Regions from separate parts of the Pseudomonas sp. FW305-70 genome, predicted to be linked through region 1. Evidence: predicted binding sites of a transcription regulator. Region 1 holds the regulator's gene; each other region holds the start of a gene.
What was found. Region 1 encodes FliA, which starts transcription of late flagellar genes. Its sites were predicted from a motif close to CTAAAGTTTNNNNNNNNNNNGCCGNTAA; they were not measured.
Positions count from the first base shown of each region.

Region 2: the regulator FliA is predicted to act here: its motif matches at 1,530-1,557, upstream of AC3WN7_RS04330 (flagellar protein MotY).
Region 3: the regulator FliA is predicted to act here: its motif matches at 2,347-2,374, upstream of flgM (flagellar biosynthesis anti-sigma factor FlgM).

Region 1 is NZ_JBYSYZ010000043.1:7,262-11,508, reverse strand. It holds gene flhF (flagellar biosynthesis GTPase FlhF) at 1-404, shown strand, start outside; gene fleN (flagellar synthesis regulator FleN) at 522-1,352, shown strand; gene fliA (RNA polymerase sigma factor FliA) at 1,349-2,089, shown strand; gene AC3WN7_RS24120 (chemotaxis response regulator CheY) at 2,257-2,628, shown strand; gene AC3WN7_RS24115 (protein phosphatase CheZ) at 2,650-3,438, shown strand; gene AC3WN7_RS24110 (chemotaxis protein CheA) at 3,486-4,247, shown strand, end outside.
Region 2 is NZ_JBYSYZ010000004.1:31,750-35,996, reverse strand. It holds gene rnt (ribonuclease T) at 1-420, opposite strand, end outside; gene pyrC (dihydroorotase) at 417-1,463, opposite strand; gene AC3WN7_RS04330 (flagellar protein MotY) at 1,622-2,527, shown strand; gene AC3WN7_RS04325 (argininosuccinate synthase) at 2,657-3,874, shown strand; gene AC3WN7_RS04320 (hypothetical protein) at 4,024-4,247, opposite strand, start outside.
Region 3 is NZ_JBYSYZ010000023.1:63,387-67,633, reverse strand. It holds gene AC3WN7_RS17890 (MFS transporter) at 1-567, shown strand, start outside; gene AC3WN7_RS17885 (flagellar brake protein) at 631-1,377, opposite strand; gene AC3WN7_RS17880 (flagella synthesis protein FlgN) at 1,471-1,935, opposite strand; gene flgM (flagellar biosynthesis anti-sigma factor FlgM) at 1,984-2,310, opposite strand; gene flgA (flagellar basal body P-ring formation chaperone FlgA) at 2,478-3,236, opposite strand; gene AC3WN7_RS17865 (chemotaxis protein CheV) at 3,320-4,247, shown strand, end outside.

The sequences.
Region 1 (4,247 bases):
CCGGCCTGCAGGCCAGTGACCCGGCCCTGCGCATGCAGCTCGAAAGCCTGGCCGGTCGTGGCATCCGCTCAAAAAATTATCTGGTCCTGGCAACCACCAGCCAGAAACAGGTTCTAACCGCCGCTTATCACAGTTACAAGCGTTGCGGGCTTGCCGGCTGCATCCTGACTAAACTGGATGAAACGGCAAGCCTGGGCGAGGTGTTGAGCCTGGCCATCAGTCATGAGTTGCCAGTGGCGTACCTGACCGATGGCCCGCGGATTCCGGATGATCTCCATCTGCCGCGCCGTCATCAGTTGGTCAGTCGCGCCGTCAGTGTGCAAATGCAGGAAGAACCCAGCGAAGAAGCCATGGCTGACATGTTCGCTGACATCTACCACAGTCCGACCAAGCAGGTTGGCTGAGGTATTTAATGAATAGTTTTTGTACCTACATCGATGGTCTGCCATGCATTGTTCCGTTTGTGAACGCGCAGCCAGTAATGTGGCCTCCGTCTATGCAAGACAAGGTAAAGAAATAACATGGGCAGCATGCATCCTGTACAGGTGATCGCGGTGACCGGCGGCAAAGGTGGCGTCGGGAAAACTAACGTGTCAGTGAACTTGTCCCTGGCTTTGGCTGAGCTTGGCCGGCGCGTCATGCTGCTGGACGCCGACCTGGGACTGGCGAACGTCGACGTTCTGCTGGGACTGACACCCAAACGTACCCTGGCCGACGTGATCGAGGGCCGCTGCGAACTGCGCGATGTACTGCTGCAGGGGCCAGGCGGCATCCGTATCGTTCCCGCCGCATCCGGCACTCAGAGCATGGTGCATCTGAGTCCTGCGCAACACGCCGGCCTTATCCAGGCCTTCAGTGATATCGGCGACAACCTCGACGTATTGGTGATCGACACCGCTGCCGGCATTGGTGAGTCGGTTGTCAGCTTCGTTCGCGCAGCCCAGGAAGTGCTGCTGGTGGTGTGCGACGAGCCGACCTCGATTACCGATGCCTACGCCTTGATCAAGTTGCTCAATCGCGACTACGGCATGAACCGCTTCCGCGTCCTGGCCAACATGGCCCAGAGCCCGCAGGAAGGGCGCAACCTGTTCGCCAAGTTGACCAAGGTCACGGATCGCTTCCTCGACGTCGCCCTACAATACGTCGGCGCGGTGCCCTACGACGAAAGCGTGCGCAAGGCTGTGCAGAAGCAGCGCGCCGTCTACGAGGCCTTCCCGCGTTCCAAGTGCTCGCTGGCGTTCAAGGCCATCGCGCAGAAGGTCGATACCTGGCCGCTGCCTGCCAACCCGCGCGGGCACCTGGAGTTTTTCGTCGAGCGTCTCGTGCAGCAAACAGCAGGACCTGTTCTATGACAGCCAGCGGTTACAACCTCTACAAAAAATCGGCTCGGGATGCGCAGTACGAGCTGATCGAGCGTTACGCGCCGCTGGTTAAACGCATTGCCTACCACTTGCTGGCGCGTTTGCCGGCCAGTGTCCAGGTCGAAGACCTGATCCAGGCCGGGATGATCGGCCTGCTTGAGGTATCGACCAAATATGACGCCAGCAAAGGCGCCAGTTTCGAGACGTACGCGGGCATTCGAATCCGCGGCGCCATGCTCGATGAAGTGCGCAAGGGGGACTGGGCGCCACGTTCGGTTCACCGCAATACGCGCATGGTCAGCGACGCCATTCGCTCGATTGAAGCGAAAACCGGCCGTGACGCTAAAGATCACGAAGTTGCGGCCGAACTCCAATTGAGTCTCGACGATTACTACGGAATTTTGAACGACACCCTGGGCAGCCGGTTATTCAGTTTCGACGATCTGTTGCAGGACGGCGAACACGAAGGGCTGCACGAGGATGGCGCGAGTGCTCATACCGAGCCGTCACGCGACCTGGAGGATGAACGCTTCCAGGCTGCGCTGGCGGATGCGATTGCCAATTTGCCGGAGCGTGAGCGACTGGTGTTGGCGCTGTATTACGACGAAGAGTTGAACCTCAAGGAAATCGGTGAGGTCCTGGGGGTCAGCGAATCGCGGGTCAGCCAGTTACACAGCCAGTGCGCGGCCCGCTTGCGGGGGCGTTTGGGGGAGTGGCGAGCGCGCTGAAGGCAGTGTGGGGACACTGCGAAAGAGGCGGGTGTGGTGTTGAACTGCGCCGGTCCCGATCTGTTGTGCTCCAGACAGTCATTGAGTGCTTTGCCGGATTGATTGAAATGGCGCGTCCAGGTGCTGGGCGCGTTTAAGACTGCTTGGAGGTCGAATTGGACAAGAACATGAAAATCCTCATCGTTGATGACTTCTCAACGATGCGGCGGATCATCAAGAACCTGCTGCGTGACCTTGGGTTCACCAACACCGTCGAGGCCGACGATGGCACTACCGCCATTCCGGTGCTCAACAGCGGAAGCATCGACTTTCTGGTAACGGACTGGAACATGCCGGGCATGACCGGCATCGATCTGCTGCGTCACGTGCGTGCCGATGAAAAGCTCAAGCACCTGCCGGTGCTGATGGTGACCGCTGAAGCCAAGCGTGAGCAGATCATCGAAGCGGCCCAGGCCGGCGTTAACGGCTATGTGGTCAAGCCCTTCACGGCCCAGGCGTTGAAAGAAAAAATCGAGAAGATTTTCGAACGCATCGGTTGATGACTGCGCCACGGGGGAGCTATGGGCAATAACGAAACTTCATTGGGCGACTTTGAATCGACCCTGAAAAAACACGCCGTCGAATTGGTCGCGAGCCTTGAAAAAGGCAAGTTCGGCGACGCGGTGCAATTGATCCATGAGCTCAACCAGACCCGTGACCGCGGCCTGTATCAGGAAGTGGGCAAGCTCACTCGCGAACTGCATAGCGCGATCGTCAATTTCCAGATTGACCCGCACATGCCGCAAGCCGAAGAAGTGTCGCAGATCACCGACGCCACCGAGCGCCTGGGCTATGTGGTCAAGCTGACCGAGGCCGCGGCCAACCGCACCATGGATCTGGTGGAAAATGCCACGCCGCTGGTCAACAGCCTGGCGGACGAAGCCCAGGCCTTGAGCACGGACTGGGGGCGCTTCATGCGTCGTGAAGTCGGTGCCGAAGAGTTTCGTGAACTGGCCCGGCGGGTCGACGGCTTCCTGGCGCGCAGCGGCACGGACAATCGCGCGGTGTCGGGCAACCTGAACGACATCCTGCTCGCCCAGGATTACCAGGACCTCACGGGGCAAGTGATCAAGCGTGTGACCCAACTGGTCACCGAAGTTGAAAGCAACCTGCTCAAGCTCGTGCTGATGGCCAGTCAGGTGGACCGCTTTGCGGGCATCGAGCATGACCGTGAAGCGATGCTTGCAGAAAAAGATCCACAAAAACATCTCTCTCAGGGTGAAGGTCCGCAGATTCATGCCGATAAAAGAGAAGACGTTGTGTCCGGTCAGGACGATGTGGACGATTTGCTATCCAGCCTGGGATTTTAGAATTTTAGGTATTTTGGGTTTTTAGACCTGTTAGGAGCACCCCCCTGATGAGCTTCGGCGCCGATGAAGAGATCCTTCAGGATTTCCTGGTTGAGGCCGGCGAGATTCTAGAGCAACTGTCCGAGCAACTGGTCGAGCTGGAAAGCCGTCCGGATGATGCGGATTTGCTCAATGCAATTTTTCGCGGTTTTCACACTGTAAAAGGGGGCGCCGGCTTCCTCCAGCTCAACGAACTGGTGGAGTGCTGCCACATCGCCGAGAACGTGTTCGACATCCTGCGCAAGGGTGAGCGTCGCGTCGACTCGGAACTGATGGACGTGGTTCTCGAAGCGCTGGACGCGGTGAACGGCATGTTCAGCGAAGTCCGCGAGCGCAGCCCGATCACGGCTGCGACACCTGAACTGCTGGCGGCGCTGGCCCGTCTGGCCGAGCCGCAATCGGCTGACGAAGGGGTTGCTGCACCTGTCGCCGCCGTGGTTGAAGCGCCGGTGGCTGAAGCCGATTCAGGCGATATTACCGATAACGAATTCGAGCAATTGCTGGACTCGCTCAATGCCGTCAAGGCACAGGCCGAGGCGCCGGCGGTTTCCCACGCACCTGTCAGAGAGGCACCTGCAAGCGAGACACCTGCAAGCGATGCGGCTGCCAGCGACGAAATCACCGATGCCGAGTTCGAGTCGTTGCTCGATCAGTTGCACGGTAAAGGCCAGTTTGCCGTCGATGCGATTGCGCAGGCTCCGGCTGCGGCAGAAGCCCCGAAAGCGTCGGGCGACAGTTCCGATATCACGGACGACGAATTTGAAGCACTG
Region 2 (4,247 bases), on a different contig from region 1:
GCCCAGGTCGAAGCTGCTGTTATGCCCGACCAGGATCGCCCGTTTGCAACCGTTGGCCTTGAGTGCCTTGCGCACGCCGCGGAAGATATCGTTGAGAGCAGACTCTTCACTCACGGCCATGCGCAGCGGGTGATCGAGCTTGATCCCGGTGAATTCCAGGGCGGCCGCTTCGATGTTCGCGCCTTCGAATGGCTCGACCCGGAAGAAGTAGGTGTGATCCGGGTAGACAAAACCCTTTTCATCCATGGCGATGGTGGTCGCGGCGATTTCCAGCAGGGCGTCGGTGGCGGAGTTGAAGCCACCGGTTTCTACGTCGACGACAACCGGCAGGTAACCACGAAACCGTGCGGCCATTGGATGACGGGAACCGCCACCGCCGCCATTGCCTTCCAGTTCGTCGTCGAAATGGTCTTCACTCACGCGTGTTCCTCCAGCAGGCGCCAGCGCAGTTTTTCACCGGCGCGCAGCGGGATAACGGTCAGCTCGCCAAACGGCAGGCTGGCAGGGGCGGTCCATTCTTCGCGGACCAGGGTGATGCGATCGGTGTTGGCCGGCAGGCCATAGAAACGCGGGCCGTTGAGGCTGGCGAAGGCTTCGAGCTTGTCCAGCGCATTGCGCTGTTCGAACGCTTCGGCGTACATCTCGATCGCCGCATAAGCGGTATAGCAGCCGGCGCAACCACAAGCGGCTTCCTTGGCGTGCTGGGCGTGGGGGGCCGAGTCGGTGCCGAGGAAGAATTTTTCGCTGCCGCTGGTGGCGGCGTCGAGCAGGGCTTCCTGGTGCGTATTGCGCTTGAGGATCGGCAGGCAGTAGAAATGCGGCCGAATCCCGCCCACCAGCATGTGGTTGCGGTTGTACAGCAGGTGATGCGCGGTGATGGTCGCGCCAACGTTGGCCGAAGCCGAGTTGACGAACTGCACGGCGTCAGCGGTGGTGATGTGTTCGAACACCACCTTGAGGGTCGGGAAACGCTCGACCACACGACGCATGTGCTCGTCGATGAAGATTTTTTCGCGGTCGAACACGTCGACATCGCCACGGGTGACTTCACCGTGGATCAGCAACGGCATCCCGACTTCGGCCATGGCCTCGAGTGCAGGGAAAATCTTGTCGATGCTGGTAACACCAGAGTCCGAGTTGGTGGTTGCGCCGGCCGGGTACAGCTTGGCGGCGTGCACGAATCCGCTGGCCTTGGCCTCACGGATCTCTTCAGGCTGGGTGCGGTCGGTCAGGTACAGGACCATCAGCGGTTCGAACGGGCTGCCGGCCGGGCGGGCAGCGAGAATCCGCTGGCGATAGCCGTCGGCTTCGGCCGCGTTGCGCACCGGTGGAACCAGGTTGGGCATGATGATGGCGCGGCCAAAGGTGCGCGCGACATCCGCGACGGTATTGGTCAACACGGCACCATCGCGAAGATGAATGTGCCAGTCGTCGGGACGCAGCAGGGTCAGGCGGTCGGACATGAGGGGATTCCAGGCGGGTCAAACTCAAGGGAATGCTACCGGAAAAGACTCTTGCAGGCACTCGCTATCAAGTTTTGCCGCAAGCTTCCGATATCCAACAGGTATGCCGTAAACATGTGTGTGTCGGTCTTTTGTTGTAGAAGCCAGTGGAGCCTCCCGTGCGCCAGCGTTATTTAGCCTTGCTCAGTGTGTTTGCCAGCCTTCCCGCGATGGCGCTCACTTTTCAGACCCGCCTGGAGAGCATTGAGTGGACGGTCGAAGGCGACAAGTTCGAATGCCGCCTGACGCAGCCGATTACCGACTTCGGTTCGGGGGAGTTCGTGCGCAAGGCCGGTGAGCAGGCAACGTTCCGTCTGAAAGCCTATAACCCGATGATGGGCGGAGGTTCGGCGACCTTGCTGGCCGCTGCCGCACCGTGGCAACCGGGGCGTGACGATATCAATCTGGGCACGGTGAGAATCGGCAGCGGCAACGTGATGTTCAACAGTTCACAGGTGCAGGCCGGACGCCTGATCAGCGGTCTGATGGACGGTCGCAGCCCGGTGGTTCGCCATTCCTCGGGAGATGGCCGGGTGTCGGAAGTGCGCTTGCTGCCGGTCAGGTTCACCAGGGCGTTTGCCGATTATCAAAGCTGCGTGGCCAAACTGTTGCCGCAGAACTTCGAGCAGGTGAAACAATCCCAAATCGGCTTCCCTGGCGGCGGGATCGAGCTCGACAGTGCCGCGAAAGCCAAGCTGCAGGTCATGCTGGAGTACATGAAGGCTGATCCGACGGTCAATCACATCGAGCTCGACGGTCACTCCGACAACAGCGGCAACCGCCTGACCAATCGCGACCTGTCGCGGCGCCGGGTCCTGGCAGTGATGGAGTTCTTCAAGGCCAACGGCATCCAGGAGTCGCAAATCACCCTGCGTTTCCATGGCGAACGTTATCCGCTGGCGCCCAATACCAACAACGCCAACCGTGCGAAGAACCGTCGGGTAGCGGTACGCCTTGAGCGGGCAGCGCCCGCGGAACAAGTTGCCCCGCAAGCGACGAAAGCGGCCACTTCGGCAACTTCCTGACCCTTTAGTCATCGTCGCGCTCTCGACAGATTCTGTCGCTTGGTCGTCATAAGCTGTCGCGCCTCTGTAAATTATCCTGCATGAGCGGTAGACTTCACGGCTTTCCGTAGAACCCCGTGGAGTGATGGCATGGCGGACGTAAACAAGGTCGTTCTGGCGTATTCCGGCGGCCTGGACACTTCGGTGATCCTCAAGTGGCTGCAGGATACTTATAACTGTGAAGTGGTGACCTTCACCGCTGACCTGGGTCAGGGCGAAGAGGTCGAACCTGCACGCGCCAAGGCTCAGGCCATGGGCGTCAAAGAGATCTACATCGACGACTTGCGCGAAGAGTTCGTGCGCGATTTCGTTTTCCCGATGTTCCGCGCCAACACCGTTTACGAAGGCGAGTACCTGCTGGGTACTTCCATCGCTCGTCCGCTGATCGCCAAGCGCCTGATCGAAATCGCCAACGAAACCGGCGCTGACGCCATTTCCCATGGCGCCACCGGCAAGGGCAACGACCAGGTTCGTTTCGAATTGGGCGCGTACGCCTTGAAACCTGGCGTGAAAGTGATTGCTCCCTGGCGCGAATGGGACCTGCTGTCCCGTGAAAAGCTGATGGACTACGCCGCGAAGCACGCGATCCCGATCGAGCGTCACGGCAAGAAGAAATCCCCGTACTCCATGGATGCCAACCTGCTGCACATCTCCTATGAAGGCGGCGTGCTGGAAGACACCTGGACCGAGCACGAAGAAGACATGTGGCGCTGGACCGTTTCCCCGGAAAACGCTCCAGACAAGCCGCAGTACCTGGAGCTGACCTACCGCAACGGCGACATCGTCGCGCTGGACGGCGTCGAAATGACCCCGGCCACCGTGCTGGCGACCCTGAACCGTATCGGTGGCGAGCACGGTATCGGCCGTCTCGATATCGTCGAGAACCGCTATGTGGGCATGAAGTCCCGTGGCTGCTATGAAACCCCTGGCGGCACCATCATGCTGCGTGCCCACCGTGCGATCGAATCGATCACCCTGGACCGCGAAGTGGCTCACCTCAAAGACGAGTTGATGCCCAAGTACGCCAGCCTGATCTACACCGGCTACTGGTGGAGCCCTGAGCGTCTGATGCTGCAACAGATGATCGATGCGTCCCAGGTCAATGTGAACGGCGTTGTGCGCCTGAAACTGTACAAGGGCAATGTGATCGTCACTGGCCGCAAGTCCGATGACTCGCTGTTCGATGCCAACATCGCTACTTTCGAAGAAGATGGCGGCGCGTACAACCAGGCGGATGCTGCGGGCTTCATCAAGCTCAACGCCCTGCGCATGCGCATTGCGGCGAACAAAGGCCGGAAGCTGTTCTGAGACCTTTGAACTCGTGATGGATACCTGACCTCGTCCTCGACGAGGTCAGGTACCTGAATATGGGGGGTGATGCCAGGTACTGCGTTGTCGGGTGTATTCGTCGCCGCTGACGGTTTCCTGTCTTTCTCCTTCCGATGGTCTGTCCTGCTCTACGCATTGTTGTTTGCCGGTTGTCCGGCTTGATCAATGACCGTCAACCTTTGCGAGACGGGATCGTAGGCAATGTAAAAGGCAGAGCAGTGTTTCCTGGTCTGTCTGGAATGTTTGAGCGCACTGGCCTTCAGTAAAGTCTCTGAAATGGCACTGGTGACAAACACAATCACGTACGCCATCTTTCCCCGTGGCTTCTGGATTTTTTCCAGCAGCGTTTCAA
Region 3 (4,247 bases), on a different contig from region 1:
TTCGCGTTCAGCCTGGCACTGGCTGCCCTGCCGCTGGCGATCATGCCGCAGGTGCCGCTGGAGGTGTTGTTCATCGCCGGGTTCCTTTGCTCGCTGGTGCAGTTCTGCCTGTATCCGTTGGCGGTGGCGTTCTCCAATGACCATGTCGAAGGTGATCGCCGGGTGTCCCTGACGGCGATGTTGCTGGTCACCTATGGCGTGGGTGCGAGTATCGGACCACTGGTGGCAGGTGTGCTGATGAAACTGTTTGGCAGCCAGATGCTCTATGCGTTCTTCAGTTTCTTTTCGTTGGTGCTGGTGTGGCGGATTCGCCCGAAAGCGGTGACCAACCTGCATCAGGTCGACGACGCACCGCTGCATCACGTGGCCATGCCGGACAATATGACGAGTTCGCCACTGGTGGCCTGCCTCGACCCGCGCGTTGATGAACAGGTGGTGCAGGATCAGATGCACACTCCGGTGAGTACCGAGCCAGAACCTGAAACCGTCACCGAAACTGAAACAGATCAGCCGCCGCAAGACCCTGATACAGGGCGGGACCCTAACTTCAGCGAGGCCAGGCCTTAAAGCCGGGGCACAAAAAAACGGGCAGTCACCGCAAGGGACTGCCCGTTTTTTGTGGAGGCTCTATCAGATGTCGTCTTTGTCGAAGCGGCGCGCTTCGCGTTGCAACTGGTAGACGAAGCGTTCGACCTGACGCTGTACCAGTCCGCTCATGTTGTGGAAGCGAACGCCGGCGAAGGTGGTGGAGATCTTTTCTTCGAAGTGCAGATAACGCAACTCGACTGGCGCCGTCATCTTGCCAAAGGGCAGGTCGGCGTTGAAGCGGTCGTACACCTGACCCAGTTGCAGGCTGCCCGTGATGTCGCCGTCGAAACGCAGTTTGCAGCCGGTAGCGGAAATATCCAGCAGCTTGCCGCTGATGGAGGTCTTGAGCTTTTCGCCGTCGAGATTGACGTTGACCAGTTGTGCCAGCTTCAGTGCCGCGCGGAACGCATTGCGGCGCTGGTGGTACACCACTTCATCGGGCAGGGTGCCGCGATAGCAGCGGCTGCCACCGGCTTCGTCGATCTTCAATTGGCCGTTGCTTTCCCAGGCAATGCGCACACCTTCGTGGAAGCCTTCGATCCTGAAAGGTTCGCCCGCCATCAGGTAGCGCTCGCCATCGCGAGGAATCATTTCGTCCAGGGCAATCATGTTGCTTTCACGGTCCAGGTCCACCAGATAGCTCTGGAAGCGCTGACTGCGCTCGTGGAACGTGATGATCAGCGGGTCATGGCTTTCGAGCAGCTGGCGCAGATTGCTGGAGATTTCCAAGGGCGTTGAGAGCACCTTGGGTGGCTGCGGAGCATCATCCACGGATAAGGCATTGGACACGGTTAATCAATCTCCAGGCAAAATTTGACTACGGCTAGCCAGCATTTTGCCAGCATCTTTCGCGTCTTGGATAGAGCGGGCACATCAAGCGGCCTAAGCCTGACTGAGCGGGCGCGGCTTAGCAAGCTTGGAGAATGTTCCGCTGGCATCATAAAGCGCCGGCGTTTCACCGGTGAGGATTTTCAGCTGGGTGGCCGTAGCGGCCTGCTGAGTGAGGATCGACTGGCCGTTGTTGGCGTTGATGGCCTGGCACTGAGCCAGGAGATCGGTCAGCACGTCACTTTGCGCCAGCAACTGGTCGCCAATGCTTGACTGGCTGGCCAGTTGCTCCAGCCCGCCGCGGTTGGTCGGCAGGTTGAGGCTGGCGAGAATTTCACTGCGCTTGCGGCCATGCTGTTCGAGCAGGACGACCAATGCCTGTTTCTGCGCCAGGATGTCCTCGAGCAATGGCATGTCACGGCCATGCAAGGCGAGGGATTCGGTCTGCAATAATTCCAGCAGTTGTTGTGCTGGAGCAAAGTCGTCGGTGATCAGTTGCAGTAAATGGGTGTCGTGCATGGCTGGCCTTGGGTTTTAAGCGTCCAAAAGCCTGGCGCCGGCGGTGGCCTAGCGCTGGGCTTCGAAGTTGAGCAGTTTGCTGGCTACACGGTTGCTGTCGACTTTATAGCTGCCATCGGCAATCGCTGCTTTCAACTCGGCCACGCGGGCCTTGTCGACGGCAGGCTGATCGCGCAGCTTGTCATTGACCTTCTGCAACTGTTGAGCCTCATTGCTGAGATGTACCGATTCCCCGCTGTTGACGGTACCGGCCTGTTCGGCCGCGGATTCCAGCGGCGCGGTTTTGCCGGTTTCGGCGCTTTCCTTGCTGGCGCTGGTACGTGTACTGCCCGTAAGGGACGAGGAGCTGTTCAAACGGCTGAAATCGATGACCATGATAAAAAACCTCTGGGAATTTGGACGCTTGCCATGGTTTCGGCCATTCCCTGGAAAACTTTAGGCTCATTTATCAATGAACCTCGCGCGCGTCAGCGCTTGCCCTGCATGGAGCACAGTCTAGGGAACAGCCGCGGCAAGCGCCACATTCCGATGAACAGAACGCCTTACATGGACACCTCCACCTGCCCCGGCGCCATGACCTGCGCCTTGATGACCCGCTGGGAGTTGAGGTTCTTCACCCTGATCTGTTCGCTGAGGCTGCCGTTCGACAGGGCTTCGCCGGGCATGCGCACGCTGAGCGTACCGCTGCGGGCGGTAATCACCACCTGATCACCCTTGCGGATCACCTCGGCCTGTTCGATATGCACCAGGGTAATCACCTGGTCGGTGACCATTGGTCGGGTCAGTCGCTGCCCGATCGCCTGGTCGAGGGAGGTCAGGTAGCCCTGGCTGATCAGGCTGATATCGCGCTCGCGCAGCACCACATCCCCAGGCTCGACAATGGTGGCACGGCGCAGTGGTCGGGCGGTGGTCACGACATCGCGAAACAGGCGGATTTGAGCGGGTACGAAGACAGTCCAGGGGGAGGCGCCCTCGCAGCGGACCTTGACCGTGACCCGTCCCAGCGGCCTGGGACTCTCCAGCGTGGCTGTCAATTCCTTGTCGCACATGGGCATGTGCATGCGCGGGTCGAGCGGGTTGACCTGGATCTCGTAGCGACCTTCCGTTTGACTGGTTGCCAGATAGTCCTCTACGGTGAATTCAAGAAAGCCCTGAGTGACGCCGATAAGCATGTCAGGCAAGGTAACCGCGTCAGCAAGGGCAGGGCTGCCAGCGTTGAACAGGCAAACAGCCGCCAGCACGCCGAGCAATTTGCGGTAGGGTGTGGTCAGGCGTCGAAAAAATGTCGGTTCTGTGTTCATAACGATTAAAAAAGCAAGCGCCGTGCCGTTTAGTGATGAAGGCGCGTCGCAACAACACTTGGCGTTGGTGTAGGAGTCTGGGCATGGCTGGTGTAATGGATTCGGTAAACCAGCGCACGCAACTGGTGGGGCAGAATCGCCTTGAGCTGTTGTTGTTCCGTCTCGACGGCCAGCAGCTGTACGGGATCAACGTATTCAAGGTTCGGGAGGTGCTGCAATGCCCCCAATTGACGTTGATGCCCAAGTCCAGTCCTGTCGTGTGCGGTGTGGCGAACATCCGGGGGGCGACCATTCCGATCCTTGATCTGGCGATGGCGACCGGCTCCGGTGCGTTGAAGGACAAGAACAATCCGTTCGTGATCATCACGGAGTACAACACCAAGACCCAGGGTTTCCTGGTGCGCTCGGTGGAGCGCATCGTCAACATGAACTGGGAGGAGATCCATCCGCCACCCAAGGGCACCGGGCGCGATCACTACCTGACGGCGGTGACGCGGGTCGACAATCAGTTGGTCGAAATCATCGATGTCGAGAAGGTGCTCGCGGAAGTGGCTCCGACGCCGGAAGCGATTTCCGTCGGCGTGGTGGACGTTGAAACCCAGCACAAGGCGCTTTCGTTGCGCGTGCTGACGGTCGACGACTCATCGGTGGCGCGCAAGCAGGTCACGCGTTGCCTGCAAACGGTCGGCGTCGAAGTGGTGGCGTTGAACGATGGTCGGCAAGCGCTGGACTACCTGCGCAAACTGGTCGACGAGGGCAAGAAGCCGGAAGAAGAGTTCCTGATGATGATCTCCGACATCGAGATGCCGGAGATGGACGGGTACACCCTGACGGCGGAAATCCGCAACGACCCGCGCATGCAAAAGCTTCATATCATCCTGCATACTTCGTTGTCGGGGGTATTCAATCAGGCGATGGTCAAGAAGGTCGGTGCCGATGACTTTCTGGCCAAATTCCGTCCTGATGACCTGGCATCCCGGGTAGTCGACCGGATCAAAGCAGCAGATATCA